2 regions of the Burkholderia sp. FERM BP-3421 genome follow, and region 1 is predicted to be linked to the other one. Evidence: predicted binding sites of a transcription regulator. Region 1 holds the regulator's gene; the other holds the start of a gene.
The links. Region 1 encodes FNR, which switches genes on or off when oxygen is low (the NO sensors DNR and NnrR bind a similar motif). Its sites were predicted from a motif close to TTGATNNNNATCAA; they were not measured.
Positions count from the first base shown of each region.

Region 1 (15,227 bases):
CCCACGGCTCGGCTACTGGGTCGTGACGCGCTACGCGGACATCAAGGGGGTGTTCCGCGACAACCAGACCTTCAGTCCGTCGATCGCGCTCGAGAAGATCACGCCGACCGACCCCGAGGCGAACGCGGTGCTCGCGTCCTACGACTATGCGATGAACCGCACGCTCGTCAACGAGGACGAGCCCGCGCACATGGCGCGGCGGCGTCTGCTGATCGAACCGTTCACGCCCGAGGCGGTGCAGCGGCATGCGCCGCTGGTGCGGCGGCTCGCGCGCGACTACGTCGATCGCTTCGTCGACGCCGGCCGCGCGGACCTGGTCGAACAGATGCTGTGGGAAGTGCCGCTGACCGTCGCGCTGCATTTCCTCGGCGTGCCCGAAGAGGACATGGACACGCTGCGCCGCTATTCGATCGCGCATACGGTGAACACCTGGGGGCGGCCGCGCCCCGATGAGCAGGTGGCGGTCGCGCATGCGGTCGGGCGGTTCTGGCAATACGCGGGCGGCGTGCTCGACAGGATGCGCGCCGATCCGTCGGGGCCGGGCTGGATGCTGCTCGGGATCCGCCTGCAACGCGCGCATCCGGACGTCATCACCGATTCGTACCTGCACTCGATGATGATGGCGGGCATCGTCGCCGCGCACGAGACGACCGCGCATGCGGCCGCGAACGCGCTGACCCTGCTGTTGCGGCATCCGCACGCGTGGCGCGAACTGTGCGCGGATCCGGCGCTGATCCCGAACGCGGTCGACGAGTGCCTGCGGCACAACGGCTCGGTCGCCGCGTGGCGACGCATCGCCACGCGCGACGCGATGGTGGGCGGCGTGCCGGTGCCGGCCGGCGCGAAGCTCCTGATCGTCACGGCGTCGGCGAATCACGACGCGCGCCATTTCAACGATCCCGATCTGTTCGACATCCATCGCGACAACCCGGCCGAGCACCTGACCTTCGGCTATGGCGCGCACCAGTGCCTCGGCAAGCATCTCGCGCGCATGGAGTTGCAGATCCTCGTCGATGAGCTGACGCGGCGGCTGCCGCATCTGCGGTTGGCCGCGCAGAAATTCAGCTATGTGCCGAATACCTCGTTTCGTGGGCCTGAGCATCTGTGGGTCGAGTGGGATCCGGCCGAGAACCCCGAGCGCACGCGGCCGGCGGTGGGTGCCTCGACACTGGTGGTTCGGGTCGGCGAATCGAATGCGCGCCGTGCGGGGCGTGGGCTGACCGTGCTGTCGATCACGCCGGAGGCGGACGATATCGTCCGGGTGCGGCTGGCCGCGCCCGACGGCGCGGTGTTGCCGGCCTGGCGCGCGGGCGCGCATCTCGACGTGGCCTGCGGGGATACGGGGCTGTCGCGACAGTATTCGCTGTGCGGGGATCCAGATGTGCGCACGGTCTACGACATCGCGGTGCTGCGCGCGCCCGACAGTCGCGGCGGTTCGGCGTGGCTGCATCGCGCGTTGAGTACGGGCATGCGCGTGCGGGTGCGCGGGCCGCGCAATCACTTCGGGCTCGCGCCCGAGGCCGGGCGCGTGATCTTCGTCGCGGGCGGCATCGGCATCACGCCGATCATGGCGCTGGCGAACGAGGCGCGCACGCGCGGCCTCGACTACGTCGTGCATTACTGCGGCCGGCGTCGGCGGGCGATGGCGTTTGTCGATGCGCTGCACGCGCTGCATGGGGCGCGGCTGTGTCTCCATGTCACGGATGAGGGCACGCGCCTCGATCCCGCCGCGCTTGACGTCGCGCCGGGCGTGCAGGTCTATGGATGCGGCCCGGCGCGCCTGCTGGATGCGCTGGCCGAGCGTGCGCAGCGCTGGCCGCATGATGCGCTGCGGGTCGAACGCTTTGCGGCGGCTGTGTCGGGCGCGGGCCGGGGGCCGGATCGTGCGTTCGAGGTCGAACTGAAGGACTCGGGGCTGGTGCTGACCGTGCCGGCCGACCGCACGCTGCTGTCGGTGCTGCGCGCGGCGAATGTCGACGTGCCGAGCGACTGCGAGGAGGGCTTGTGCGGTGCGTGCGAGGTGCGCGTGCTGGCGGGCGAGGTCGAGCATCGCGACAGCGTGTTGAGCGCGGGCGAACGGGCGCTTAATACGCGCATGATGGCTTGCTGCTCGCGGGCGGGTGGGGGGCGGATTGTGTTGGAGATTTGACGGCGTCGGGCAGCCGGATACGCAAGACGTGGAAAGTGGGAACTCAGCCGGCGTCGTCATGCGAGCCGCCCGCCCGGTATCGCGTCGATTTCCCACGACGTATGACGTGTATAGGTCGAGTCCTGACCGGTCAGTCGACGTCAGATCAGGTGACAATACGACCGTTTGTCGCCAATGGCGGTGATCGACCGAGGCTGTGTGAAAACGCGTTGATCGTCTAGACTGAATCAACGCATTCAGGATGGGCTGCCCATGAAGCGATTCGTTGAAGGCGATGACCGCAAGCAGGTAGCGCTATTGCCCGAATGCCTGGACGATTTCGTTGCCGAGGATAACCCGGTCAGGATCGTCGAGGCCTTTGTCGAAGAGCTTGATCTGCACACACTTGGCTTCACCAGTGTTACGCCTTCGACGACAGGCCGCCCCTCCTACCATCCGGCAGTGCTGCTGAAAATATACATCTACGGCTACCTAAACCGGATTCAATCAAGCCGACGCCTGGAGCGCGAATGTCAGCGCAATATCGAGCTGATGTGGCTGACTGGCCGCCTGGTGCCAGACTTCAAAACGATAGCTGACTTTCGACGCAACAACGGCGCAGGTATTCGCAACGTCTGTAGTCGGTTTGTCGTGTTGTGCCGCGATCTCAAGCTGTTCTCCCAGGCCATGGTCGCCATCGATGGAAGTAAGTTCAAGGCCTCCAATACACGCGACCGAAACTTTACGACGGGCAAGATCGATAAGCGGCAGCAGCAGATCGAGGAAAGCATCCATCGTTACCTGAGCGCATTAGAAACGGCAGATCGAACGCAGCCGCCCGAGGTGGAAGCCAGAACGACTCGACTCAAAGAGAAGATTGCTCAATTGCAGGGGCAAATGCGTCACCTTGAGCAGATCAAAGAGGAGTTGAAAACGCTGCCTGACGGACAGATCTCGCTGACGGATCCTGATGCACGCTCCATGGCGACCAGTGGCCGTGGTTCTGGGATGGTCGGCTACAACGTGCAGATCGCCGTAGATGCCAAGCACCATCTAATCGTTGCGCATGAAGTTACGAACGCGGGTAGTGACCGCGCGCAGCTAAGTCCAATGGCGCAAGCTGCTCGTGATGCCATGGGTAGAACCAAATTGAAGGCCATCGCTGATCGCGGGTATTACAGTGGCCCACAGATAAAGGCTTGCGAGGACGCAGGCATTGCCTGCCATTCTGCCGAAGGTTACGACATCCAGCGCGAAGGCTGATGGCCGCTTTGATCGGGCCGACTTTATTTACATTGCCCGGGATGACGAATATCTATGCCCGGCCGGGCAACGTGCGATCTATCGCTTTACTGGCCTCGAACATGGCATGTATCTACGTCGTTACTGGAGTAGCGCCTGTATCGGCTGCGCCATGAAACCACAATGCACGCCAAGCAATTACCGGCGGATCACGCGCTGGGAGCACGAATCAGTGCTGGAAGCTGCGCAGCGAAGACTGGACCGAATGCCGAATGCGATGACGGTGCGAAGGCGGACAGTTGAGCATGTGTTCGGGACGTTCAAACACTGGATGGGCTACACGCACTTCCTGACTCGCCGGTTTGCCAACGTGAGCACCGAAATGAGTTTGCATGTACTGGCATACAACCTCAAACGCGTCATAGCGATACTCGGGTTCTCGAAAACCATGAAGGCGATGCGGCTGGTGGGTGCGTGAAGCACTCCAGGGTGCGCTTACATTGCCGAGGGGACCACAGCAACTCAGCACTGAAGCTATGGCGACACTCCTCGTTCACCTGAAGGCTGCGAAAATGCGGCACGGGATCTGCTCCCGCCGACGCTGAGTTACGTGTTTCCACACAGCTTCGACCCGAAGCGGACCTTCAACGAAGCACGGAGCGGACATTCAAACGGTCTTGTAACCCGCGTTCGTAGGAACTCTCAACTACGCGTTTCGCCAGCGCTCAGATCGATCTAACTGAGAGCAGAGATCTTGCGAACTTCCCACGGAGAGGATTGTTGTCAACCACCAGCCTTTCATCTAGGCTTGATCAGTCTAGCCGGTCATTCTGAGCACGTAATGTCTGTTGCCCCCCCCCCCCCCAACATAGGTAGTAAAATTTTATTGGGCAAGGCACAGCGTTTTTTCCTATACTTCGCGATACTCAGGCCGAAAGAATTACTAATATCGGATATCAACATATAGCGCTACTCGTTTGTTGCAGTGCGTGGACTTACATGCGTCCTTTTCGCATTGGAGTTACTTATGAAGCTCCGAAATCGTCCAATTTTCGCTCCCTTGTTCACTTTGGCTAGCGTGTTGCTGATATCCGGCTGCACAGGCATTTCCACCCGCGTGTATGCCCCCCCAGGATTCTACTAATCCGGATGACGGCCTCATGTATTACATGCCGCGCCAAGCAATACTCGTCACTGTGACATTGGACAAAGATAAAAATCAGGCCATAACGGTTAGTTCCGCAAAAGCCGAACCTGATCTCAGTCGTCGATTCGTTCTCAAATACAAGAGCAGTTTGGTTGGTACAAATCATGTGACGCTGAGTATAAGTTCTGCTGGCCTGCTCCAGACCTCAAACACAGTAACGACTAGCGGCGTGAACACCATCGCGAAAAATATCGGTGCGGACGCAGGTATATTCAGCGGGGTATTGGCAGCCCTCGTACCCAAACAGACCAATAACTGCCAGGCAAATCAAACGTACACTCTGGCAATTTATCCGGAAAATCATGATGCCCTTCCTCCTTTGTGCAACCTTACCATCGCGATTAGTCCGAGCATGCCGCTCCCAACTTACAACACCGAACATCTATCTGAGAATTCCAGCGATCAGACCGGCATATTCTATCGACAGTTAATTCCTTATCGGATATCAATCACAGATTCACAAAGCAACACAAAAAGTGACTATCTTGCATTTTCCCCCGATCAGTCGCCCACACTGTTTTATCCGGTTAGCAAGTCGTTCTTTGCAAACAACCAAACCAACATCGGCCTTACAGATGGGATAATCACCTCGATTGATCAAAATACAGATGGTGAACTGATTGGGCTGACCCAATTGCCGGCCGATATAATATCAGGCTATTTTTCCGCGATTGGAAATCTTTTTAGTCAAATAGGAACTGCGACATCAAATAAGGCCACAGCCAGCACCGATCAAACAAATCTCACTATGGCGAAGTCAAAACTGGCAGTTTGTCAGCAAGTGATAGCAACCAATAGTCTCGCAGGGAAAACTGGAGACGATTTGACAAATACGTTGACGGCGATTAAAGCCGCGTGCCAATAAGCATACCTCAATCACAAAAATGAAAGCGTATTTTATAAGACGAGGATCACATGAAAAAATTAACGTGGAAACAATTTGCCATTTCGTCAATTTTCATTTTCGCGCTCTCGCTTCTCACAAATTCACGCGCGCACGACCTAGAGACCCACGGCGACGGAGAAAACTATAAGTGGTCACCTGCGCGACTCAATTACATGCCCGCCGACCGATCATATTCCAGCACTTCGATTCGCAAAGCAAATCTACCGCCAAACCTATTTTATGTGGTCGTTCTGCCAAACAGATGGCCACCCGGACAGGTCTTACATATCTGTTTTCAGGGGGGAAACGATGTCATTCGATCGAGAATTCTACAAGCAGCACAAAAATGGTTTGAATTGCAGATAGATTTAACGATGGAATATGGTCCGCCGAACGGTCATGACTGCGCGGACAATGACACAAGTGAGATAAGAATCGGCTTCGATGAGCCTGGATATTGGTCTTACATTGGAACTGACAGCATAAGCAATCAATTGACGAAACAACATCTAACGTCCATGAATTTTCAGGGCTTCGACAAAGCGCCTCCCGCAGAGCCGCGGTTTTCAGGTATAGTTCTGCATGAGTTTGGCCATGCGCTCGGCTTTCACCACCAGCATCAAAGTCCGGCAAGTGGATGCGATAAAGAATATAACTGGCCGGTTGTTTATGCTTTTTATAAGAAAACCTACGGATGGAATAAACAGATGGTGGATACTAACGTACGCCAACTGATCGCAGACCGTAGCGCATTCGATTGGTCAAAGGACGATCCCGCTTCGATCATGGTCTACGCGACAACAGATCCTAAACTTCTTTACAAAGGAACAAAAAGCCCCTGCTTCTTTCACGAGAATGATGTTCTTTCTGCGCTAGATAAGGAGGGTGCGGAAAAGACATATCGAAAAACAGGAGCTGGTACAACGGCTGCTGAACTACATCAGCGAGCAGACGATGTGCAGCGGGTACTGAAGATGCAAATCGACGACTCCTTACGTAAGGCACTGCAAAATCAATTGTCGACGACTTCCCGACGTCTCAGCGAGATTAATTGATCGCTTCACTCAGAAAAGGGAGGGCGCTGGTGGGCAAGCTCTCTCTCGCAGCATTCGTGCGGCGAGTCGTGTAAGTCGAATACATCTGAGGTGCATCCTTGGTTCAACTCGGTCACGCACAAGATTTTTCGGGAAATGATCGCCAGACCGCGAGACATTGTTGACAATCTTGCGCTCTCTGTCGAATGTCGCATGATGGCCGAACTGAGCCAGCCAATCTGACGCTGCCTGTTTGATCTAGTCCAACCTTTTACCCATGACGCGCGTACTCAAGCCCCCGCCGCCTGCTCAGCGACAAGCAGATCGCGAAAAATCCGCGCGCCCGGTGTGAGCGCGCTGTCACGCCGCCAGATGACCGTGAGGTCACGCTCGATCGTCAGGTCCGCGACCGGCAGCGGTACGAGCGCGCCCGTCTGCAGTTCCCGCTCGACCGTGAGCCGCGACACCCACGCAAATGCGCCGCCGCGCACCAGCAGGCGATTCATCGCCTCCGCGCTGCCCACCGACAGACGCGGCGAGAACGTGAGCCCATGCCGCGCGAACGCGGCCTCGACCGCGTTGCGCGTACCCGAGCCCGGCTCACGCGACAGCACATCATGGCGGGCGAGTTCGTCGACAGTGATCCTGCGCTTGCGCGCGAGCGGATGGGCGGGGGCCGCGACCGGCATCAGCGTGTCGCGGCCGAGCCGGGTCGAATCGAACGCCTCGGCGTCGAACGGCCCCTCGACGAAGCCGAGCTGGCGGTCGTAGGTCAGCAGTGCGGCCTCGACGTGCTCCGTGTTCATCTCCTCGACGTCGACCGTGATCCCGGGATACTGCCGGCAGAACGCATCGAGCGCGGCCGGCAGCAGATAGCTGCCGATGGTCCGGCTTGCCGCGAGCTTCAGGTGGCCGCGCACCAGCCCCGAGAATTCATCGAGCATCGCCTCGGCCTCATCTGACAGCGAGAAGATCCGCGCCGCGTAGTGCGCGAGCAGGCGGCCTGCTTCCGTGGGGCTCATGCCGCGCGGCCGCCGGTCGAACAGCGTGACGCCGAGGCGTTCCTCCAGTTCGCGGATCTCGCGCGTGAGCGCCGGCTGGCTGACATGCAGGCGCGCCGACGCGCCGGTGACGCTGCCCGCCTCGACCACGGCAAGGAAGGCAGCGAGGTGCGTGAAGTTCATGGCACGAACGATCCATATAAGAAAAGTATGGATCGTATGTTGTTTATGTATTTTTCATATGTCAAGCCCAACGCTATCGTGTCCTCCATGGATAGCCGATAGCCGATGGAGGCCGCGATGTTCGATCCCGTATCAAGTGCGCCCTGCGCGCCCGCCCAGTCGCTGAGCGACAAGATCAGGCAGTTCACCCCCAACTGGTTCGCGATGACGATGGGCAACGGCATCGTGTCGCTCGTGCTGGTCGCGTTGCCGTTCCACTTTACGGGCCAGCAGGCGCTGGCCGCGACGTTGTGGTCCGTCAACGTCGTGCTGTACGCGCTATGTACGGCGATGCTGCTCGCCCGTGTGCTGCGCCACCCGGAGACGATCCGGCCGATGCTGCATCACCCGTTGCAGTCGATGTTCCTCGGCGCGATCCCGATGGGCCTCGTGCCGATCATCAACGGCTGCGTGCTGTTCGCCGCGCCGCGCGTCGGCCCGGTGGCCTACGACGTCGCGGCCGCGCTGTGGTGCCTCGATGCGGCGCTCGCCGTCGCCGTGGCGGTGCTCGTGCCGTACCTGATGTTCACGGCCCAGAGCCATGCGTTCGAGCGCGTGAGCGCGGTGCTGCTGCTGCCGCTCGTCGCGCCGGAAGTGGCGGCGTCGAGCGGCGCCGTGATCGCGCCGCACCTGCCGGCCGCCTTCGCGCGCGGCGTGGTCGGCGTCAGCTATGCGATGTGGGCGATTTCTCTGTCGCTGGCGTTCGCGGTGCTGACCCTCGTGTTCTTCCGTCTCGTCGTCCACAAGCTGCCGCATCGCGATCTCGCGCCGTCGAGCTGGCTCACGCTCGGCCCGATCGGCACCGGCGCGCTGGGCATCCTCGCGCTCGGCAAGGTCGCGCCCGTCGTGTTCCAGGGCAGCGCGTTCGCCCCGCTCGGCGCGCTCGCGGATTCGCTCGGGCTCGTCTGCGCGCTGCTGCTCTGGAGCGCGGGCGTCTGGTGGTTCGCGATCGCCGCGCTGTTCACGCTGCGCTACCGCAAGGAGGGCATGTCGTTCAACCTCGGCTGGTGGGGCTTCACGTTCCCGCTCGGCGTCTATACGGCCGCCACGCTCGGCCTGTATCGGGCCACCGGGCTGACCGCGTTCGCCGTGCTCGGCACCGTGTTCGCCGCGCTGCTGTTCGGCTTCTGGAGCCTCGTCGCCACCCGGACGCTGCGCGGCGTGCTGCAAGGGCGACTGTTCCAGGCGCCGTGCCTGAATGCCCCCGCCGCCGCGCAGGCGTGAACCGGCCGCGCGCCTTCATCCGCTCCCCACCGTTTCCTACCGCCCGGCCGCGATCGCGTCGCGCGCCCGGCTCACCGACCCAGGAGTTCAAGATGCATGCACCTCAGGTTCCCGCGAAACACGTCGCCGTCACGGGCGCGGCCGGGCAGATCGCCTATTCGCTGTTGTTCCGGATCGCGCGCGGCGATCTCTACGGTCCCGGGCAGCCGGTCGTCCTGCAACTGCTCGACCTGCCGCAGGCAAGCGCGGCGCTGCAGGGCGTCATGATGGAGCTGGAAGACTGCGCGTTCCCGCTGCTGCGTCACATGGAAGCGACGAGCGATCCACGCGCCGCGTTCCGCGCCGCGGATTGCGCGTTCCTGATCGGCGCGAAGCCGAGAGGGCGCGGCATGGAGCGGCGCGACCTGCTCGACGCGAACGCGGCGATCTTCCGCGCGCAGGGCGAGGCGCTGAACGCGGTCGCGCGGCGCGACGCGAAGGTGCTGGTGGTCGGCAATCCGGCGAACACGAATGCGGCGATCGTGCGCCGCTGCGCGCCCGATCTGCCGGACGACGCGATCAGCGCGATGATCCGGCTCGACCACAACCGCGCGGCGTCGATGCTCGCGCGGCGGTGCGACGCGCCGGTCGACGCGATCGAGCATCTGATCGTCTGGGGCAATCATTCGCCGACGATGTTCGCCGACTATCGTTACGCGCGCATCGGCGATGCGTTCGTGAAAGACCTGATCGACGACGAGCGCTGGTATCGCGAACACTTCATCCCGCGCGTCGCCGCGCGCGGCACGGCGGTGATCGAGGCGCGCGGCGCATCGTCGGCGGCCTCGGCCGCGAACGCGGCGCTCGATCAGATGCGCGACTGGCTGCACGGCAGCGATGGGCGCTGGGTGTCGATGAGCATACCGTCCGACGGCAGTCATGGCGTGCCGCCCGGGCTCATGTTCGGCGTGCCGGTGATCTGCGAGGGCGGCGGCTATCGCCGTGTGGCGGACCTCGCACTCGATGCGTTCGCGCGCGCGTGCATCGCGCGCTCGGTGCGAGAATTGCAGGAAGAAGCGGAGGTCGTGTCGCGCTTGTTCGCGAGCGCGTGACGATCGGCCGGATCGTTGCATGAACAACCACCAGGAGCCGTGATGCCGAAGCGTCGTTCTCCGTTGTTCTCCCATGCCGGCCGGCGTGGATTCCTGACCCGCGCCCTCGGGCTCGGCCTCGCCGGCGCGGCGGGCGCCGATGCGTGGGGCGCGGTCGAGCGCATGGTCGAGCTGCCGTTCGGCAACGGCCGCCGCGCGGTCGCCGCGGACTTCCCGCAGAAGGGCGCGCTGATCCTGCAGCGCACGCGTCCGCCGCTGCTGGAGACGCCGTTCGAGGTGTTCGACCGGCACCTGTTCACGCCGAACGACGCGTTCTACGTGCGCTGGCACATGGCCAACATCCCGACCCGGATCGACCCGGCGGCGTTCCGGCTGGTCGTGCACGGGCATGTCGAGCGGCCGCTCACGCTGACGCTCGACACGCTCGTGCGCGACTTCGAGCCGGTCGAGGTGGCGGCGGTCAACCAGTGCTCGGGCAATTCGCGCGGCTACTACGCGCCGCGCGTGCCGGGCGCGCAGTGGGCGCATGGCGCGATGGGCAACGCGCGCTGGACGGGCGTGCGCCTCAAGGACGTGCTCGAACGGGCCGGAGTGCGCGCGGGCGCGCTGCGGGTGCGGATGAACGGCCTGGAGACGCCGATCATGCCGGACACGCCGGCGTTCAAGAAGTCGCTCGCGATCGAGCATGCGCTGGACGGCGAGGCCGTCATCGCGTACCTGATGAACGGCGAACCGCTGCCGCTGCTGAACGGTTTTCCGTTGCGGCTCGTGGTGCCCGGCTGGTATGCGACCTACTGGGTCAAGATGCTGAGCGACATCGAGGTGCTGGACCGGCCCGACGACAACTACTGGACCGCGCGCGCCTACCTGATTCCCGATACGCCGGGCGCGAACGTCCGGCCCGGGCAGACCGGCGTGCGGATGGTCCCGATCAACCGGATGGTGCCGCGCTCGTTCATCACGAATCCGCCCGATGGTGCGCGGCTCGCGCGCGGCGCGTCGGCCGAGGTGCGCGGCATCGCGTTCGGGGGCGACTGCGGTGTCGCGGGCGTGCGGGTGTCGCCCGACGGCGGGCGGACCTGGCTCGATGCATCGCTCGACCGCGACTACGGGCGGTACAGCTTCCGTCGCTGGCGGCTCGCGCTCACGCCGCCCGCGGCGGGGCCGCTCGTGCTGATGGTGCGGGCGACCAATACGGCGGGCGTCGCGCAGCCGCTGCAATCGAACTGGAACGGTTCGGGTTTCATGCGCAACGGTGTCGAATCCGTTGCGCTGCACGTGATCTGATCGGGGAGACCGGCATGAAGCATCGAGCACTGTGTTGGCTGCTGATCGTGGGCGTGGCGGGCGTGGCGGGCGTGGTCGCGTTCCGCGCGTGGCTGCCGGACGGGCGTGTCGGCGCGCGGCGCGAGCCTGCGCGCGCCGTGGCGTTCTCGGTCGTGGATGTGAGCCTGCCGGTGAGCCGTGAGGTGTTTCCGCCCGGGCCCGGCGCGGAGATCGCCAACGGGCAATGCCTGATCTGTCATTCGGCCGGCATGGTGATGCGCCAGCCGCCGCTGACGCTGCGGGAATGGACGGCGATCAACAACAAGATGCGGGTGGCCTACGGTGCGCCGCTGCCGGCCGAGCAGGTCGATACGCTCGCGCAGTACCTGTATCGGATCAACGGCCGCGCGGAAGGGGCGGCTCGGGCCGAGCCGGCGCATTGACGTGAGCGATGGGCGGTGCGGACGGGTGGCGCGCGATCAGTTGCGGAGCGAACGCGGCATGTCGCGTGCAATGCGGCTCAGTCGCGCGCGCGGTTCTGTGCATGCTGCGCCGATCCACTGCCTCGCGGCGACGCGGCGCACGGCCGCGCGCATGTGCTCCTCACCGCAGCTGCACGGCCGCGAGGAACAGCACCATGCCGCCGATCGCGCCGTCGAGCACGCGCCACGCGCCGGCGCGGCGGAACAGCGGCGCGAGCAGCCGCGCGCCATAGCCGAGCCCGGTGAACCAGACCAGGCTGACCGCCATCGCGCCGATCGCGAACGCGAGCCGCGCGCCTTCCGGTTCGCGCGCGCCGGCCGTGCCGATCAGCAGGAAGGTGTCGAGATACACGTGCGGATTGAGCCAGGTGAACGCGAGCGTCATCATGACCACCGGCAGCGCGCCTTGCGGCGCGGCCTGGGGTGCGCCGTTCATGTCGAGCGTCGCGTGATTCGGCCGCAGCGCGCGGCGCAATGCATTGAGGCCGAACCACGCGAGATAGGCGAGGCCGACGTACAGCACCGCATGGATGAAGGTCGGGTAACGCTCGACCAGCACCGCCGCGCCGCCGACGCCCGCGCCGATCAGGATCATGTCCGACAGCGCGCACAGCAGCACGATCTTGCCGACGTGCGCACGCATGATGCCCTGCCGCAGCACGAAGGCGTTCTGCGCGCCGATGGTGACGATGAGCGAGCCGCACAGCGCCGCGCCGTGGGAAAAGGCGATCCAGTTCATGATGTTCCGGGGGAAGAAGACGGGGAAAACGACACTCAGGCGCCTAGTCTGCGTTTTCCGGCAGAATAAGAGAAGCTAAATTGCCTAATGCTGATTAAGGAAATCTAATGCTGGACTATGCCTTGCTCGATGCGCTGGCCGCCGTGATCCGCCAGGGTTCGTTCGAACGGGCGGCGAGGGAGCTGAATGTATCGCCGTCCGCGGTGTCGCAGCGCGTGAAGCTGCTCGAGGAGCGCGTGGGCAGCGTGCTCGTGAAGCGAGGCCAACCCTGCGTCGCGACGCCTTCGGGCGCGCTGCTGTGCCGTCACACGGAACGGGTGCAGATGCTGGAGGCCGAGTTGTCCGGCCGCATGCCGGCGTTGCCCGGCGCGCTCGCCGGCCGCTGGCCGAGCTTGCGGGTCGCGGTCAACGACGACAGCGTCGCGACCTGGTTCATCGACGCGATGGGGCCGTTCTGCACGGAGAGCGGCACGCTGCTCGATCTCGTGATCGACGACCAGGACTACACGGCGGAGCGGATTCGCGACGGCAGCGTGCAGGGCGCGGTGACCGCGCAGGCGGAGCCGATCCAGGGCTGCCGCTCGACCCGGCTCGGCCGGATCCGCTATCGCGCGGTCTGTTCGCCCGCGTTTCACGCGCGCTATTTCGCCGACGGCGTGACGCGCGATGCGCTGCAACGCGCGCCGTGCGTGATGTTCAATCCGAAGGACGGTTTGCAGAGGCGTTTCATGCGGCGCGTGACGCGCGCGGAACTGGATCCGCCCCGGCACTGGATTCCGCACGTGGCGGGTTATCTGCGCGCCTGCGAGACGGGCCTGGGCTGGGGCATGTGCCCGGATCGCATGACCGAGCGGCAATTTGCGGCGGGGGAACTGGTCGACCTGTCGGCCGGGCGCACGGTCGACATCGAGCTGTACTGGCAGAGCTGGCGCCTGTCGATCGGCTGGCTCGACGATTTCGGCGCGGCGCTCAAGGCGCGCGCCGCGCAGTTTCTCGATTGACGGGGGCGCGGCGGGCGTGCCGCGCGGCGCGCATCACAGGTGATGCAGGCCCTCGAAATCGACGATCCGCACCATGCGCCCCTGCATCTCGATCAGGCCGCGCTTCTGGAACTTCGACAGCGTGCGGCTGACCGTTTCGAGTGTCATGCCGAGGTAGCTGCCGATATCCTCGCGCGTCATGCGCAGGTTGAACTCGGTCGCGGAGTAGCCGCGCTTCAGGTAGCGCGACGAGATGTCGAGCAGGAAGGCCGCGACGCGCTCCTCCGCGTTCAGCGAGCCGAGCAGCATCGTCTGCGAGGTCTCGCGCACGATCTGTTCGCTCATCAGCTTGTGCATGCGCAGCTGCATCGTGCCGGCCTCCGAGCAGAGCGACTTGAGCGCGCTGTACGGGATCACGCAGACGGAGCTGTCCTCGAGCGCGACGGCGGTGCGCGGATGCGCGTCTTCGCAGATGCCGTCGAGGCCGAGCGCCTCGCCGGCGAGATGCAGGCCGGTGACCTGCTCGCGGCCGTCATGGCGCGTCGCGACCGTCTTCAGCGAACCGGAGCGCACCGCGTAGAGATTGTCGAATGCATCGCCCTCGCGGAACAGCGCTTCGCCGCGCCGCACCGGGCGCGCCGCGCAGATCACCGCTTCGAGGCGCGTCAGCGCATCGGGCGCGAGGCCCTGCGGCATGCACAGATGCCGCATCGAGCAGGTCGAGCAGTGCGTGGCCTGCCGCGGCGCCCAGCTGCCGGCGGCATGGATGGAAACGGGGGAGCGGGCGGCGAGGGGCGTGAGCATGATGGTGGTGGACTCGGGCTTGAATTCGACGAAACCATTGTCCCACCGCAAGCCGGGGCCGTTCAGCGACAAAACGCCGCGATGCGATGCCCGGCTTGCTTGCCGCGCGTCAGGGACGCGCGGCGCGAACGCTTGTTCAGCTTTCCTGAGCGTCCGGATGCGCGGCCGACGGAATCAGCAGGACGGGCAGCGCGGCCTGCCGCACGCATTGCTCGGCGACGCTGCCGAGCACGAGCCGCTTGAAGCCGCGGCGGCCATGCGTGCCGAGCACGAGCAGGTCGGCCTCGAATGCCTTCACGGCGTCGAGGATCAGCGAGGATACGTCCGCGAGCGACGTCGCCTCGTCGACCTTCATCTCGCCCTTCACGCCGGCCGCGCGCATCTGCGCGGTGAACGTCTCCGCGAGATCGCGGCCTTGCGCGATCAGCTGGGTGCGCAGCACGGACGGGTCGTAGCCCGGCACGTTGTAGTAGATCGAGGCGTTTTCGACGATGTAGTGCGGCTGCAGCTCGGCGCCCGCGGACTTGGCGAGCGCGAGCGCCGCCTCGAACGCGTGCCGCGCGGTGTCGCTGCCGTCGACTGCAACCAGGATGCGCTTGTACATGATGTCTCCGTGATGGGATGGACAAGGTGCCGGCGACCGCGCCGGCCGGGTAGGTGGGCGGTTCCCGGGCAGGGTAACTGATTGCGGCCGCGCGCGCAGCGAGCCAGATCAAGGGCGCGGCGATCGGCGGGCGGGCTTGCTACCATGACGGGCGATCGGCGCGCGACCTACCCGCGCCGGCCCCTTGCCACGGAGTGAGTGCGATGAACGAACCCAGCCGCCGCTATCCCGATCCGGCCATCCGGATCCTCGATCCGCGTTTCGAGGCGCTGCGCCACGCGGCCGCCTCGGTCGAATGCCTGTACCAGGGCGCGCGC
Region 1 covers NZ_CP117781.1:203,146-218,372, reverse strand. The annotation lists gene Bsp3421_RS04150 (cytochrome P450/oxidoreductase) at 1-2,149, shown strand, start outside; partial or broken gene Bsp3421_RS04145 (IS1182 family transposase) at 2,402-3,848, shown strand; gene Bsp3421_RS04140 (hypothetical protein) at 4,531-5,442, shown strand; gene Bsp3421_RS04135 (hypothetical protein) at 5,493-6,518, shown strand; gene Bsp3421_RS04130 (LysR family transcriptional regulator) at 6,788-7,681, opposite strand; gene Bsp3421_RS04125 (TDT family transporter) at 7,799-8,944, shown strand; gene Bsp3421_RS04120 (malate dehydrogenase) at 9,037-10,035, shown strand; gene Bsp3421_RS04115 (molybdopterin-dependent oxidoreductase) at 10,078-11,322, shown strand; gene Bsp3421_RS04110 (c-type cytochrome) at 11,337-11,744, shown strand; gene Bsp3421_RS04105 (LysE/ArgO family amino acid transporter) at 11,905-12,522, opposite strand; gene Bsp3421_RS04100 (LysR family transcriptional regulator ArgP) at 12,630-13,523, shown strand; gene fnr (fumarate/nitrate reduction transcriptional regulator Fnr) at 13,557-14,306, opposite strand; gene Bsp3421_RS04090 (universal stress protein) at 14,443-14,910, opposite strand; gene Bsp3421_RS04085 (SMP-30/gluconolactonase/LRE family protein) at 15,114-15,227, shown strand, end outside.

Region 2 (15,227 bases), 1.2 Mb from region 1:
CATCGCGTACTCGATCCGCGGCATCGCGATCGGCTCGGGCGCGGAAGCCGACAGTTCGCCGGGCGGCACGCGCGGCCTCACCCCCATCAACGCGGACACCATCGCGATCGGCACCAATGCGCGCACGCTCAACGCGAGCGGCGGCGGCAGCATCGCGTTCGGCGCCAACAGCATGGTCGGCCAGACCGACGGCATGGCGCTGGGCGCGGCCTCGACCTCGACGCAAATCGGCGCGGTCGCGCTGGGCGCAGGCTCGGTCGCAAACCGCGCGGGCGGCGCGGTCGTCGAGAGCTTCTCGGGTACCAACGTGACGACCACGGGCGCGCTGTCGGTCGGCAACGGCACGACGCTGCGGCAGATCACCAACGTCGCGGGCGGTACGCAGGACACCGATGCAGTCAATGTGCGCCAGCTGACCACCGTGTCGACCTCGGCATCGACCGCGATCAGATCGTTGTCGACGTCGGCGTCGACGGGGATCGGCTCGTTGTCGACGGGCCTCAGCTCGACCAACAGCAGCGTGACTTCGCTCTCGTCGTCCGCTTCGACCGGCCTTTCCACTGCTAACAGCGGTATCAGCTCGCTTTCGACCGGCCTCAGCTCGACCAACAGCAGTGTGACTTCGCTCTCGTCGTCCGCCTCGACCGGCCTTTCCACCGCGAACAGCGGCATCAGCTCGCTTTCGACCGGCCTCAGCTCGACCAACAGCAGCGTGACTTCGCTCTCGTCGTCCGCTTCGACCGGCCTTTCCACCGCGAACAGCAGTATCAGCTCGCTTTCGACCGGCCTCAGCTCGACCAACAGCAGTGTGACTTCGCTCTCGTCGTCCGCCTCGACCGGCCTTTCCACCACGAACAGCGGTATCAGCTCGCTTTCGACCGGCCTCAGCTCGACCAACAGTAGTGTGACTTCGCTCTCGTCGTCCGCCTCGACCGGCCTTTCCACCGCCAACAGCGGTATCAGCTCGCTTTCGACCGGCCTCAGCTCGACCAACAGTAGTGTGACTTCGCTCTCGTCGTCCGCTTCGACCGGCCTTTCCACCGCCAACAGCAGTATCAGCTCGCTTTCGACCGGCCTCAACTCAACCAACAGCAGTGTGACTTCGCTCTCGTCGTCCGCTTCGACCGGCCTTTCCACCGCCAACAGTGGTATCAGCTCGCTTTCGACGGGCCTCAGCTCGACCAACAGCAGTGTGACTTCGCTCTCGTCGTCCGCTTCGACCGGCCTTTCCACCGCCAACAGCGGTATCAGCTCGCTGTCGACCAGCGTGAACACGCTGCAAACGAAGACAGACAACCTCGGCAACAGCACGGCGGCGGCACTCGGCGGCGGTGCAGGCTTCGATCCGAGCACCGGCACGATTTCCGCGCCGTCCTATACGACGTACAACGCGAACGGCACGACGACGACCGCCAACAACGTCGGCTCGGCCATCGACAACATCAACAGCCAAGGTATCAAGTACTTCCACGCGAACTCGACCGGTGCCGACAGCATCGCGACCGGCGCTGATGCCGTCGCGATCGGCACGGGCGCCGTCGCGGCCACGAACAATTCCGTCGCGCTCGGCGCGAAATCGGTGACGGCAAACGCAGTCGGCGTATCGAGCGCGACGGTCGGCTCGACCACACTCAACGGCTTCGCGGGCGCGAACCCGACTGGTGTGGTCAGCATCGGCGATGCCGGCGCGGAGCGCCAACTGACTAACGTGGCCGCCGGCCGCATCACCGCAACCAGCACCGATGGCATCAACGGCAGCCAGTTGTACGCCGTCACGCGTCTGCTCGATACCGCAACCGAATCGATCACGTCGTTGTCGACGTCGACGTCCACCGGTCTGTCGACCGCCAACAGCAACCTCACCTCGCTGTCGACTTCCACCTCGACCAGCATCGGCTCGCTGTCCACCGGCCTCAGCACGACCAACAGCAACCTGACGTCGTTGTCCACCTCGACGTCCACCGGCCTGTCGACCGCCAACAGCAACCTCACCTCCCTGTCGACTTCCACCTCGACCAGCATCGGCTCGCTGTCCACCGGCCTCAGCACGACCAACAGCAACCTGACGTCGCTGTCCACCTCGACGTCCACCGGCCTGTCGACCGCCAACAGCAACCTCACCTCGCTGTCGACTTCCACCTCGACCAGCATCGGCTCGCTGTCCACCGGCCTCAGCACGACCAGCAGCAACCTGACATCGCTGTCCACCTCGACCTCGACCGGCCTGTCGACCACCAACAGCAACCTCACCTCCCTGTCGACTTCCACCTCGACCAGCATCGGCTCGCTGTCCACCGGCCTCAGCACGACCAACAGCAACCTGACGTCGCTGTCCACCTCGACGTCCACTGGCCTGTCGACCACCAACAGCAACCTCACCTCCCTGTCGACTTCCACCTCGACCAGCATCGGTTCACTGTCCACCGGCCTCAGCACGACCAACAGCAACGTCACGTCGCTGTCCACCTCGACCTCGACCGGCCTGTCGACCGCCAACAGCCAGATCACCTCCCTGTCGACCTCGACCTCCACCGGCATCGGTTCGCTGTCCACCGGCTTGTCGACGACCAACAGCACTCTCACCTCGCTGTCGACCTCCGCCTCGACCGGCATCGGCTCGCTGTCCACCGGCCTCAGCACGACCAACAGCAACGTGACATCGCTGTCCACCTCGACCTCGACCGGCATCGGCTCCCTGTCGACGAGCCTCAGCTCGATCACGACCAACACGACCAATCTCGGCACGAGCACCGCCGAGGCGCTCGGCGGCGGCGCGACCTACGATCCCGCCACGGGCAAGATCTCGTCGCCGTCGTACGTCACCTACAACAACGACGGCACGACCACCACCAACCAGAACGTCGGCGCCGCGGTCGACAACATCAATGCGAAGGGCATCAAGTACTTCCACGCGAACTCGACTGAGGCGGACAGCGAAGCCACCGGTGAAAACAGCGTCGCGATCGGCCCGAACGCGAAGGCGAACCTCGCCAACTCGGTGGCGATCGGCAACGGCGCGACGACTTCGGCCGCAGTCGGCGTCTCGTCGTCGAGCGTCGGCGGCGTGACCTTCGGCGGCTACGCCGGCGCGAACCCGATCGGCACCTTCAGTGTCGGCGCGCCCGGCCAGGAGCGCCAGGTCACCAACGTCGCCGCCGGCCGTGTGAGCGCCGACAGCACGGATGCCGTCAACGGCAGCCAGCTGTTCGCGACCAACAGCCATGTCGCCTCGCTGTCGACAAGCCTGAACACGACCAACAGCAATGTCGCGTCGCTGTCCACCGGTCTGTCGACCACCAACAGCAACGTCGCGTCGCTGTCGACCTCGACCTCGACCAGCATCAGCTCGCTGTCCACCGGCCTGTCGACCACCAACAGCAACGTGACATCGCTGTCGACCTCCACCTCGACCGGCATCAGCTCGCTGTCCACCAGCCTGTCGACCACCAACAACACGGTGAATTCGCTGTCCACGAGCGTGACGAACATCAACAACCAGATTTCGAACCTGTCGACGTCGGTCACGAGCAACTCGGGCATCGCCGCCGACTCGAAGGGCGACGGCACGGATCGTCCGACCGTCACCGCCGGCTCGAACTCGGTCGCGATCGGCTCGAACTCGAATGACGGCGGCCGCAACAACGTTGTGTCGGTCGGCAGCGCGGAGCAGCAGCGCCAGATCACCAACGTCGCGCCCGGCACGCAGGGCACCGATGCGGTGAACCTGAACCAGTTGAACGGCTCGGTCGCATCCGGCGTGAGCCAGGCGAACAACTACACCGACCAGCGCTTCAACGACACCAACCGCGCCATCAACGATGTCGCGAAAAACGCTTACTCGGGTATCGCCGCCGCGCTCGTGATGCCGAACCTCACGCCGTCGGCCCCGGGCCGCACGGTGGCCGAGGTCGGCGTCGGCAGCTACAAGAGCGGCAAGGCGGTCGCCGTCAGCGTCACGCACCGCTCGGAAAACGGCCGCTGGCTCGTGAATGGCGGCGTCGCGGCGACGTCGAGCGGCGACACGGGCGTGCGCGCGCAGGTCGGCTACGAGTGGTGAGATCGCACTGCGCCGTCGCGCGCAACATTGATCTGGATCAATGCGGCGCGACGCACGCTTTCTAGACTGACAACGAGAGCAGGCGCGCCGCACGGCGCGCCTGGCAGTTCTCGTGCCTTCACGCCCGGCCTCCGGGCGTTTTTTATGCCCGTCGCGCGGGCTCCGGCCCATCGCGCAGCAGCAACACCGGACGATCGGCGAGCCGCAACAACGATTCGGCGACGCTGCCGAGCAGCAGTCGCCGCAGGCCATGACGCCCACGCGTGCCCATCACGATCAGGTCCGCGTCGAATTCGCCCGCGGTCCGCATCAGCACGGTCGCCACGTCCTCGCCGTAGGCATCGAGCGCGCGCACCGACCCCTTCACCCGATGGCGTTCGAACTGCGCGCGCGCCGCTTCGAGCGCCGCCGTCGCGACCTCGACGGCCCGATCCCGATCGTCTCCGGCCTCGGCGAAGCCGGATTCGACATCGACCAGCTGCGACCGATGCTCGACGACGCACGCCGCGGTAATCATTCCATCGCCGGCAACGGCGATCCTGATCGCTTCATCAAGCGCAACCTGCGCACTGTGGCTGCCGTCGACCGCCACGAAGATCCGTTTGTACATAAGCCTCTCCCGATTCGGAAAAACCGCGTGAAACGCGTTCCACCAGCAGTCTCGCGCGCCGCCCGCCCGGCCTGCTTGACCCGCATCAAGCCTCCGGAACACACGTGCGGCATCGATACGCACGCCCCCGCGCAAGACGCGGGTCTGGTTCCGATTGGCAAAAAACAAGTAAAACGCGCACAATTTCACATTGTCCATTCAGGACGGGACCCCGGCTCGCGCGCCGCGACAGACGCCGGACCACCGGCGCCGGGTTCCGTCATCGTAGAGATTCATGACCGCTAGCGGAACCTCTTCCCGACACGGCGACGCGAGCACCACGGACGCCGCGCGTGTTTCGTGGCTGCACGCCCGTCCCGCGTCGATCACACTCGTCGCGTTCGCGCTCGGCGCGGCGGCCTCGCTCGGCGTGGCCGGCTTCGTCGAAGCGCGCTGGCAAGCCGCCGCGCATGCCCGCTTCGAGCGGCGCGCCACGCACCTGACCGAAGCCCTGCGCCGCGAGCTGAGCGCGGGAGCGGCCGCGCTGGACGGCGCGCGCGGCGCGCTCTCGCTCGTCCGCGCACCCGGCCAGGACGCCTGGAACACCTACGTCTCGACGCTCGATCTCGACGGCAACCGCACGCCGGTGCGCGCGCTCGGCTTCGCCGCCGCGCGGCCCGGCGCGACGGCGGCGGGCGGCCCGCCCAGCACGCTGCCGATCAGCGTCACCCGCTTCGCGCCGCCCACCGTCGAGCTGCCCGCCGACATGGGCGCGCGCGACGCCGGCGCGCTCTGGCGCGCGGCCGACACCGGCCAGGTGGCGCTCGCGGTCCGCGACGCGAGCGACGGCCATCCGGCCGCGCTGACGCTGTTCCTGCCGGTCTACCGGCCGGACAGCGTGCCGGTGTCGCGCGAGGTGCGCCGCGCGGCGCTCGAAGGCTTCGTGTTCGCCTCGCTGAACGTGCGCCGCGTATTCGAGCAGGCGAGCGCCGACGAGCGCGGCATCGGCATCAGCGCCTCGCGCGCCGGCGACCTCACGCCGCTGTTCGCGGCCGACGCCGGCACCGACGATATCGCGATGCCCGGCCGGCAGTGGCGCCAGACCGACGTCCTGCGCTTCGGCGGCGACACGCTCACGCTCGCCTACACCGCCGACATCCGCGCGGGCACGGCGGGCGCGGCCGACCTGTGGACCGCGCTGGTCGCGGGCGGCCTCGCCGGTTCGGCCGTGCTGGCCGCCGCGCTCTATCAGATCGTGCGTCGCCGCGCGACCGTCGTCGTCGACGCGCCGGGCTCGCTCAACGAAGCCCGGATGATGGGCATCATCCGCTCGTCGATGGAAGCGATCATCACGATCGACGAAGCACAGACCGTCGTGATCTTCAATCCGATGGCCGAACGCGTGTTCGGCGTATCGGCGATGGAAGCGATCGGCGCGCCGCTGTCGCGCTTCATTCCCGAGCGCTTCCGGGGCGCGCACGCGAAGCACGTCGAGCAGTTCGGCGTGACCGGCGTATCGGAGCGACAGATGGGCCGGCAGCGCGTGCTGTTCGGCCAGCGCGCGAGCGGCGAGGAATTTCCGATCGAGGCGTCGATCTCGCAGATCCGCGAAGGCAACGGCAAGCTGTACACCGTGATGCTGCGCGACATCACCGCGCGGCTGCGCGGCGAGGATGCGCTGCGCCAGTCGCGCGAGGAGCAGCGCGAGCTGTCGGCGAACCTGCAGAACGTGCGCGAGGAAGAAAAGACCCGCATCGCGCGCGAGCTGCACGACGATCTCGGCCAGCAGCTGACCGCGCTGAAGATGGACCTGTCCGCGCTCGAGCACGCGCTCGCCCACCCGGCGCCGGGCGCCACGCCCGCCGTGCCCGAGCAGTTGCGCGGCATGCATCGGCTGATCGACTCGACGGTGGCGTCGGTGCGGCGCATCGCGGCGGATCTGCGCCCGGTGATGCTCGACGACCTCGGGCTCGTGCCCGCGATCGAATGGCTCGCGCAGGATTTCACGAACCGCTACGGCATCGAGGTCGAACGCGACATCGAGCCCGGCGATACGGCATTCAACAGCAACGGCGCGACCACCCTGTTCCGGATCGTCCAGGAGGCGCTCACCAATGTCGCGCGTCACGCGGACGCGACGGAGGTGGCGCTCGCGCTGACGATCGACGAGGGCAACTGCACGCTGCGCATCGCCGACAACGGCCGCGGCGCGCCGGACGCCGACGCCGCGCCGCGCCGCCTGGACAAGTCGTTCGGCCTGATCGGCATCCGCGAACGCGCGCACATGCTGGGCGGCATGGTGACGATCGATACCGGCCGCGACCGCGGCTTCTCGATCACGGTCACGTTCCCGCTGCAATCGATCCAACAGGAAACGTCGCCTTCATGATCCAGGTCCTACTCGCAGACGATCACGCGCTCGTGCGCGACGGTCTGCGCCATATTCTGCGCAGCGCCACCGGCTTCAACGTCGCGGGCGAGGCGTTCGACAGCACCACCACCATCGCGCTCGTGCGTTCGACGCCGGCCGACGTGCTGGTGCTCGACCTGTCGATGCCCGGCCGCAACGGCGTCGAGCTGATCAAGCAGATCAAGGACGAGAAGCCCGCGCTGCGGATCCTCGTGCTCACCATGCATGCCGAGCAGCAATACGCGGTGCGCGCGTTCCGCGCCGGCGCGTCGGGCTACCTGACCAAGGAAAGCGCGAGCGCCGAGCTAGTCGGCGCGGTCACGAAGGTGGCGTCGGGCGGGGTGTACGTCAGCCTCGCGATGGCCGAGCGCTTCGCGCAGAGCCTCAACGAGCCCGCCGACACGCTGCCGCACCACCGGCTGTCCGACCGCGAATTCGACGTGTTCCGCCGCATCGCGGTCGGGCAGACGCTGTCGGAAATCGCGCAGGAGCTGTGCGTGAGCGCGAAGACCGTCAGCACCTACAAGACGCGGATCCTGGAGAAGATGCAGATGCCGCATGAAGCGGCGCTCGTGCGCTATGCGTTGCGGCACAAGCTGGTCGATGACGTGGATGAGGGTTGAGGGGCGCCGCGCGGCCGCTTCACGCGCGATCGCTCCCATGATGTGAGGCGCCGGCCGCGGCCCTAGAGTGATCTCCGCGTCTCCCTACCGTATCGCCCGCTGATGGCGTGGTCCGCTTCGCGCGCGGCGTACCTGCTGCTGCCCCTTTCGCGCGCGCCGATGCGCCGATCCGAGCCCGTTCACCGGGCGCGCCGCGCACCGCCCGGCAACGCATTCGTCACGCGAAACCCGAGGGAAGGCGCGCCGCGCCCCAGGTTCCGCGCATTGCCGAAAGCCGCATGCCCCCCGGACAGGCGCGCGGTCGCACGTCACCCCTCGCCCCGCCGCGCCTCTTCCGCCAGCCCCACGATTTCCGCCGTCGTCATGATGCGCGCGTAATCCATTGCAAGATTGCTAAGCGACAACGCGTGGATCTCCTCCGCGCGCCACAGCCTGCCCGCCAGATCGCACCGGTCGAACGTGAACGCGCCATCCGAGGCGACCACGGTCTCGAAACCGAGGTTGCCTGCCGAGCGCGCGGTCGATTCCACCGAGTTGTTCGTGATCACCCCCGCGATCACGAGCTGCGCGATGCCGCGCTCGCGCAGCCGGCGCTCGAGCCCCGTCGCGACAAAGGCATCCGGCACCTGCTTCTCGACCACCTGTTCCGACGCCCGCGGCATGAACGCCGCCTGGAACAGCGCGCCGGGCTGCCCCGGCCAGAACACCGAGTCCGGATCGCGCGACACATGGCGCACGTGCACGACGGGCCGCGCCGTCCGCCGCCAGCAGGCGAGCAATTCGCCGATCCGCTCCTCCGCATCGGGCTGGTTGCGCCGCCCCAGCTTCGGGTGATGAATGCCCTGCTGGAGATCGATCAACAACAAGGCGGCATTCGCATCGAGGCGCGCGGGCTGGTTCATGTCGGCATGTCGCGAATGGGTCGCGTGTGGTCGGATCGGGATGCCGCGATTGTAGCGTTCGTTCTCCGGAATACACCGTACTTGCGATCATGCGCGCCGCCCTGCACAATCGCAGCACATTTCCCCCGCCGACGCCGCCATGACTCATGCCTCACTCGCTACCGGCGTCCTCCTGGCCGCGGGCCTCGGCACCCGCTTCGATCCGAGCGGTGTGCACAGCAAGCTCCTCGCTCCGCTCGCCGACGGCACGCCGGTCGCCGTCGCCGCCGCGCGCCGGCTCGCGACCGCCGTCGCCGACGTGATCGCGATCGTGCGCCCCGGCGCCGAACGGCTCGCGCTGCTGCTCAACGAGGCGGGCTGCCAGGTGCTCTATACCGCGGACGCCGAGCGCGGCATGGGCGCGAGCCTCGCCGCCGCCGTGCGCGCGAGCGCCGACGCCGATGGCTGGATCGTCGCGCTCGCGGACATGCCGTGGATCGCGCCCGCCACGATCGAGACGCTCGCCCGCACGCTCGACAGCGGCGCGGCCTCGATCGTGGCGCCCGCCTATCGCGGCCAGCGCGGCCATCCGGTCGGCTTCGCCGCGCACCATTACGAGGCGCTCGTCGCGCTCGACGGCGACGCGGGCGCGCGCACGCTGCTCACGACGCACCCCGTCACGCTGCTCGACTTCGACGACCCCGGCGTGCTGCGCGACGTCGACACCCCCGCCGACCTCGCGCCGCCCGCCTCGCCCGCTTGATTCGCGCCGACGCACGATCGCCCGGCAAAGCGTCCGCCGATTGGCTATAACGGAAAGGATGGCCGTCGCCGTGCGACGGCGCCCCGCGACCTCGGAGACGCCGATGTCCGACCACACCACGCCGCTGCCCGACCCACCCGCCGATCCCACCCGCGATCCGGAAGACGATCCGCTCGCGCCCGGCCATCACGAACGTCCGCAGGAACCGCCCGAAGGCCCCCCCAGCAAGGACCCTGTGTAGTCCCGCAAGCACGCCACGGGTCCGGTCAACGCGACGCCCCGGCTGCCCGCCGTTTCCGCACGGCGTGGCACCATCATGCCCGTTCGTCGCCTAGGGAATTCCCTGTCTGCGCCCGGCCGCGCGCCCGGCCGACAAACAGTGATCCCCATTCGCACCATCGGTGCGGGCCACTCGACTCCTTGCGGACCACCATGCGCAACCTGACTCTGAATCAAAAGCTCGCGTCGATGATCGTCGTTCTGTGGTTGGGCTTGTTATTGATCGGAGCATTGGGCGCATGGCAAAACCGTGCATCGATGATCTCGGACCGCCGCGACCAGCTGGCCGCGCTGATCAATCAGGCCTATCACGTCACCGACCACTACTACAAGCTGTCGCAGCAAGGCGCGCTGTCGGAAGCCGACGCGAAGCGCGAGGCGCTCGTCGCGATCGCCGCGATGCGCTACGGCGGCGACGGCTACATCTCGATCAACGATTCGAAACCCGTGATCGTGATGCATCCGATCAAAACCGAGCTGACCGGCAAGGATGTGTCGGGCATGACCGACCCGGCGGGCAAGCACCTGTTCGTCGAGATCGTCAAGGCGGGCAATCAGGGCGCCTTGGGCTACGTCGAGTACCTGTGGCCGAAGCCCGGCAACGACACGCCGGTCGAGAAGACCAGCGTGGTCCAGCGCTTCGCGCCGTGGGACTGGTACCTCGTGACCGGCATGTACATGAACGACGTGCGCGCGGCGGTGCTCGCCAGCATCGGCCGCTGGTTCGCGATGACGCTCGTGCTCGGCCTGATCGCGACGGGCCTGATGGCGCTGGTGCTGCGCAGCGTGCGCCGCAGCCTCGGCGGCGATCTCGAGGACGCCGTCAGCACCGCGCGGCGCATCGCGCAGGGCGACCTGACCGCGCACGTCGACGTGCGCCACGAGAACGGCGCGAGCCTGCTCCATGCGCTGCACGCGATGCAGGCGAGCCTCGTCGACATGGTGTCGCGCGTGCGGCTCGGCACCGACAACATCCATGTCGGCGCGAACGAAATCGCGGCCGGCAACACCGACCTGTCGCAGCGGACCGAGGAGCAGGCGGCAGCGCTCGTGCAGACCGCGTCGAGCATGGATGAAATGACCTCCAACGTGCGGCAGAACGCCGACAGCGCCGCACAGGCCGCCGAGCTGGCCGACCAGGCGGCGCAGATCGCGCAGCGCGGCAACGCGGTGGTGGACGACGTGGTGCGCACGATGACCGCGATCACCGACAGCTCGACCAAGATCAGCGACATCATCGGCGTGATCGACGGCATCGCGTTCCAGACCAACATTCTCGCGCTGAACGCGGCGGTGGAAGCGGCGCGCGCGGGCGAACAGGGACGCGGCTTCGCGGTGGTGGCGGGCGAAGTGCGCACGCTCGCGCAGCGTTCCGCGACCGCGGCGAAGGAGATCAAGATCCTGATCGAATCGTCGAACCAGACGGTCGGGCATGGCGCATCGCTGGTCAGCCATGCAGGCGCGACGATGGGGGAAATCGTGCAGTCGGTGCGGCGCGTGAACGAGATCCTCGAGGAGATCAGCCACGCGTCGCGCGAACAGAGCGCGGGCATCGAGCAGGTGAACCGCGCGGTCGGCGAGATGGATCAGGTCACGCAGCAGAACGCGGCGCTCGTCGAGCAGGCGGCCGCGGCCGCGCATTCCCTGCGCGACCAGGCCGACGCGCTGCGCTCGGCGGTCACGCGATTCGCGCTGCCGGCCTGACGGACCCGCGCGGGCGGCCATCGGGCCGCCCGCCTCACCGCCTCACCGCCTCACCGCCTCACCGCCTCACCGCCTCACCGCCTCACCGCCTCACCGCCTCACCGCCTCACCGCCTCACCGCCTCACCGCCTCTCCGCCTCACCGCCTCTCCGCCTCTCCGCCTCTCCGCCTCTCCGCCTCTCCGCCTCTCCGCCTCTCCGCCTCTCCGCCTCTCCGCCTCTCCGCCTCTCCGCCTCTCCGCCTCTCCGCCTCTCCGCCTCTCCGCCTCTCCGCCTCCCGCCTCTCCGTCCCGAATTTGTCTGCACTCCACCACGATTTGACAGTGTTTTAACCGAAATCGCGCGACTTCCACACATCGCGATTACGCATTTATTACAATCACCCCCTAGAAGCGTCCTCCACCGGGGCGCGTTTGCCGTCCACCCGCCCGTCCATGACCCTGAAGAAGAAGTCGAAAGCCTCCGAGCCGTACCTCGCCGTCGCGAAGAACCCGATGTTGTCGGCGAGCCTGCCGATGTGGCGCTCGAAGTTCGTCGTGATCCTCGTGTTTCTCGCCTTCGGCGCGCTGATCGCGCGCGCCTTCTGGGTCCAGATCGCCAATCAGGACTTCTATGCCGGCCAGGGCCAGAAACGCTACCAGCGCACCATCGAGCTCGATGCGATGCGCGGCCGCATCGTCGACCGCAACGGCGCGATGCTCGCCGTCAGCCTGTCCACCTACGAAATCTGGGCGAATCCGAAGCAGGTCGACGAAGCCGCGTACCCCGCGCTCGCGAAGCTGCTCGACATGCCGCTCCCCGAGCTCAAGCGCCGCCTGAACAACGAGCGCAGCTTCGTGCTGCTCAAGCGCCAGATCGATCCCGAGACCGCCGCCCGGATCGACAAGCTCGGTCTCGAAGGCCTCACCCAGGTCGCGGATTCCAAGCGCTTCTACCCGGAAGGCGAATCGGCCGCGCACGTGGTCGGCTTCACGAACGTCGAGGATCACGGCCAGGAAGGCGTCGAGCTGGCCACCAACGACCGCCTGTCCGGCACCGCCGGGCAGCGCGAGGTGATCCGCGACCGGCTCGGCCGGATCGTATCCGACACCCGCCCGCTCGTGCCCGCCCAACACGGCGCCACCATCGAGCTGACGATCGACCGGCGGATCCAGCAGCTCGCCTACGCGCAGCTGAAGTCGGCGATCCTCGCGAACAACGCGCAAGCGGGCAGCGTCGTCGTGCTCGACGCGCAGAACGGCGAGATCCTCGCGCTCGCGAACTACCCGACCTTCGATCCCAACGACCGCGCCCGCCTGACCGGCCAGCAGTTGCGCAACCGCGCGGTGATCGACACCTTCGAGCCCGGCTCGACGATCAAGCCGGTGGTCATCGCGCTGTCGATCGACGCAGGCAAGGTCAGCCCGCAGACCCTCATCAACACCGCGCCCGGCAGCTACAAGATCGGCCCCGCGGTCATCCACGACACCTCGAACCACGGCTCGCTCACGGTCGCGCAGGCGCTGCAGAAGTCGAGCAACGTCGCGCTCGCCAAGCTCGCGCTGAACCTGCCCGCCGAGACCATCTGGAACAAGTACCAGGAATACGGCATCGGCCGCGCGCCGGAACTGACCTTCCCGGGCGTCGCCTCGGGCCGCCTGCGTCCCTACAAGCGCTGGCGGCCGATCGAGCAGGCGACGATGGCGTACGGCTACGGGCTGTCGATGTCGCTGCTGCAGATCGCGCAGGTCTACACCGCGTACGCGGGCGACGGCACGATCCACCCGGTCTCGCTGCTCCGGAACAACACCGACGTCCACGCGCTCGAGGCGCAGCGCGGCCACCGCGTGACCTCGCCCGCCACCGCCGCCGCGATCCGCTCGATGCTGGAAATGGCGGCGGGCGAAGGCGGCACCGGGCGCGCCGCGCGCGTCGACGGCTACCGGATCGGCGGCAAGACCGGCACCGCGCGCAAGCAGGTCGGCGCCTCGTATGCGAAGGGCAAGTACCGCGCGCTGTTCGCCGGCATGGCGCCGATGAGCAACCCGCGCCTGATCGTCGCCGTCATGATCGACGAGCCGGCCGGCCGCAGCTACTATGGCGGCACGGTCGCGGGCCCGGTGTTCTCCGGCGTCACGAGCGGCGCGCTGCAGCTGCTCGGCGTGCCGCCCGACGCGCCGCCCGGCCCGACCAAGGCCGCCGCGGCCGCCAAGCCGGCCGCCAAGCCGGCCGCCAAGCCGAAAACCTGAGCCGCCCCGCCCATCCCATTCTTTAGGATCGCCGCGCAATATTTGAGCGGCGAGCCGCCTCCCTCCTACAATCTCCCGCACCACGGACGCCCCCGCGCGACGTCCGTGCGACCGCCCGCGCGGTCCTTCCAAGATCAGGCGCTCAGGAGAGAGACATCATGGGATTTCACTGGACCAAGCGGGTGCTGGCCGGCATCGCCGCCGGCGCATGCCTGTCGGCCCCCGTCGTCGCACGGGCGGACGCCGCCCCCGTCAAGATCGGCTTCATCGTGAAGCAGCCCGACGACCCCTGGTTCCAGGACGAATGGCGCTTCGCCGAGCAGGCCGCCAAGGACAAGCATTTCACGCTGGTCAAGATCGCCGCGCCGAGCGGCGAGAAAGTCTCCACCGCGCTCGACAGCCTCGCCGCGCAGAAAGCGCAGGGCGTGATCATCTGCGCGCCCGACGTGAAGCTCGGGCCGGGCATCGTCGCGAAGGCGAAGCGTTACGACATGAAGCTGATGTCGGTCGACGACCAGCTCGTCGACGGCAAGGGCGCGCCCCTCGCCAACGTGCCGCACATGGGCATCTCGGCGTACAAGATCGGCCAGCAGGTCGGTCAGGCGATCGCCGCCGAGACCCGGCGGCGCGGCTGGAATCCCGCCGAGGTCGGCATCATCCGGCTCGCCTACGACCAGCTGCCGACCGCGCGCGAGCGCACCACGGGCGCGGTCGACGCGTTGAAGGCCGCCGGCTTCCCGGCCGCGAACGTGATCGACGCCCCCGAAATGACGGCCGACACCGAAGGCGCGTTCAACGCGGCGAACATCGCGCTGACCAAGCACCAGAACTTCAAGCACTGGGTCGCGTTCGGCTCGAACGACGACACCACGGTCGGCGCGGTGCGCGCGGCCGAGGGCCGCGGGATCGGCGCGGACAGCATGGTCGCGGTCGGCATCAACGGCAGCCAGGTCGCGATGAACGAATTCGCCAAGCCGAAGCCGACGGGCTTCTACGGGTCGATCCTGCTGAATCCGCGCCAACACGGCTACGACACGTCGGTCAACATGTACGAGTGGATCACGAAGAACCAGGCGCCGCCGCCCGTCGTGCTGACCTCGGGCACGCTGATCACGCGCGACAACGAAAAACAGGCGCGCGCGTCGCTGGGCCTTTGAGCGCGCGAGGCAAGGAACCGACATGACGACTCCCCGCACCACCTTGATCACGGGCGCCGCCGGCGGCATCGGCCAGGCGCTGACCCGTTGCTTCGCCGCCGCCGGCGGCCGCGTGCTCGCGCTCGATCGCGACGCGGCCGCTCTGCGCGCGTTCCTCGACGCGCTCGGCCCCGGCGACGTCCATCCGATCATCGACGACCTCACGGATCCCGCCCGGCTGAAGGCGGCGCTCGCCGCGCATCCGGCGGTCGACGTGCTGGTCGCCAACGCGGGCACCGCCGCGTCGACGACCCTGCGCAACACCACGATCGCGTCGTGGCGCGCCGACCTCGACGCGAACCTGACCGCGACCTACGTGAGCGTGGAGGCGGTGCTGCCCGGCATGCTCGCGCTCGGTCGCGGCGCGATCACGGTGATCGGCTCGGTCAACGGCATGAACGCGCTCGGCCACCCGGCCTACAGCGCCGCGAAGGCCGGCCTCGTCAGCTACACGAAGTCGCTTGCGATCGAATACGGCCGCCGCGGCGTGCGCGCGAA
Region 2 covers NZ_CP117781.1:1,984,562-1,999,788, forward strand. The annotation lists partial or broken gene Bsp3421_RS34010 (YadA-like family protein) at 284-4,057, shown strand; gene Bsp3421_RS11785 (universal stress protein) at 4,200-4,667, opposite strand; gene Bsp3421_RS11790 (PAS domain S-box protein) at 4,942-7,035, shown strand; gene Bsp3421_RS11795 (response regulator) at 7,032-7,679, shown strand; gene Bsp3421_RS11800 (cysteine hydrolase family protein) at 7,988-8,581, opposite strand; gene Bsp3421_RS11805 (nucleotidyltransferase family protein) at 8,721-9,323, shown strand; gene Bsp3421_RS11810 (hypothetical protein) at 9,427-9,564, shown strand; gene Bsp3421_RS11815 (methyl-accepting chemotaxis protein) at 9,756-11,306, shown strand; gene Bsp3421_RS11820 (peptidoglycan D,D-transpeptidase FtsI family protein) at 11,740-13,533, shown strand; gene Bsp3421_RS11825 (arabinose ABC transporter substrate-binding protein) at 13,692-14,690, shown strand; gene Bsp3421_RS11830 (SDR family oxidoreductase) at 14,713-15,227, shown strand, end outside.
Region 2: Bsp3421_RS11785 (universal stress protein) is a predicted target of FNR. The motif match lies at 4,743-4,756, and genes of this name have one in related genera.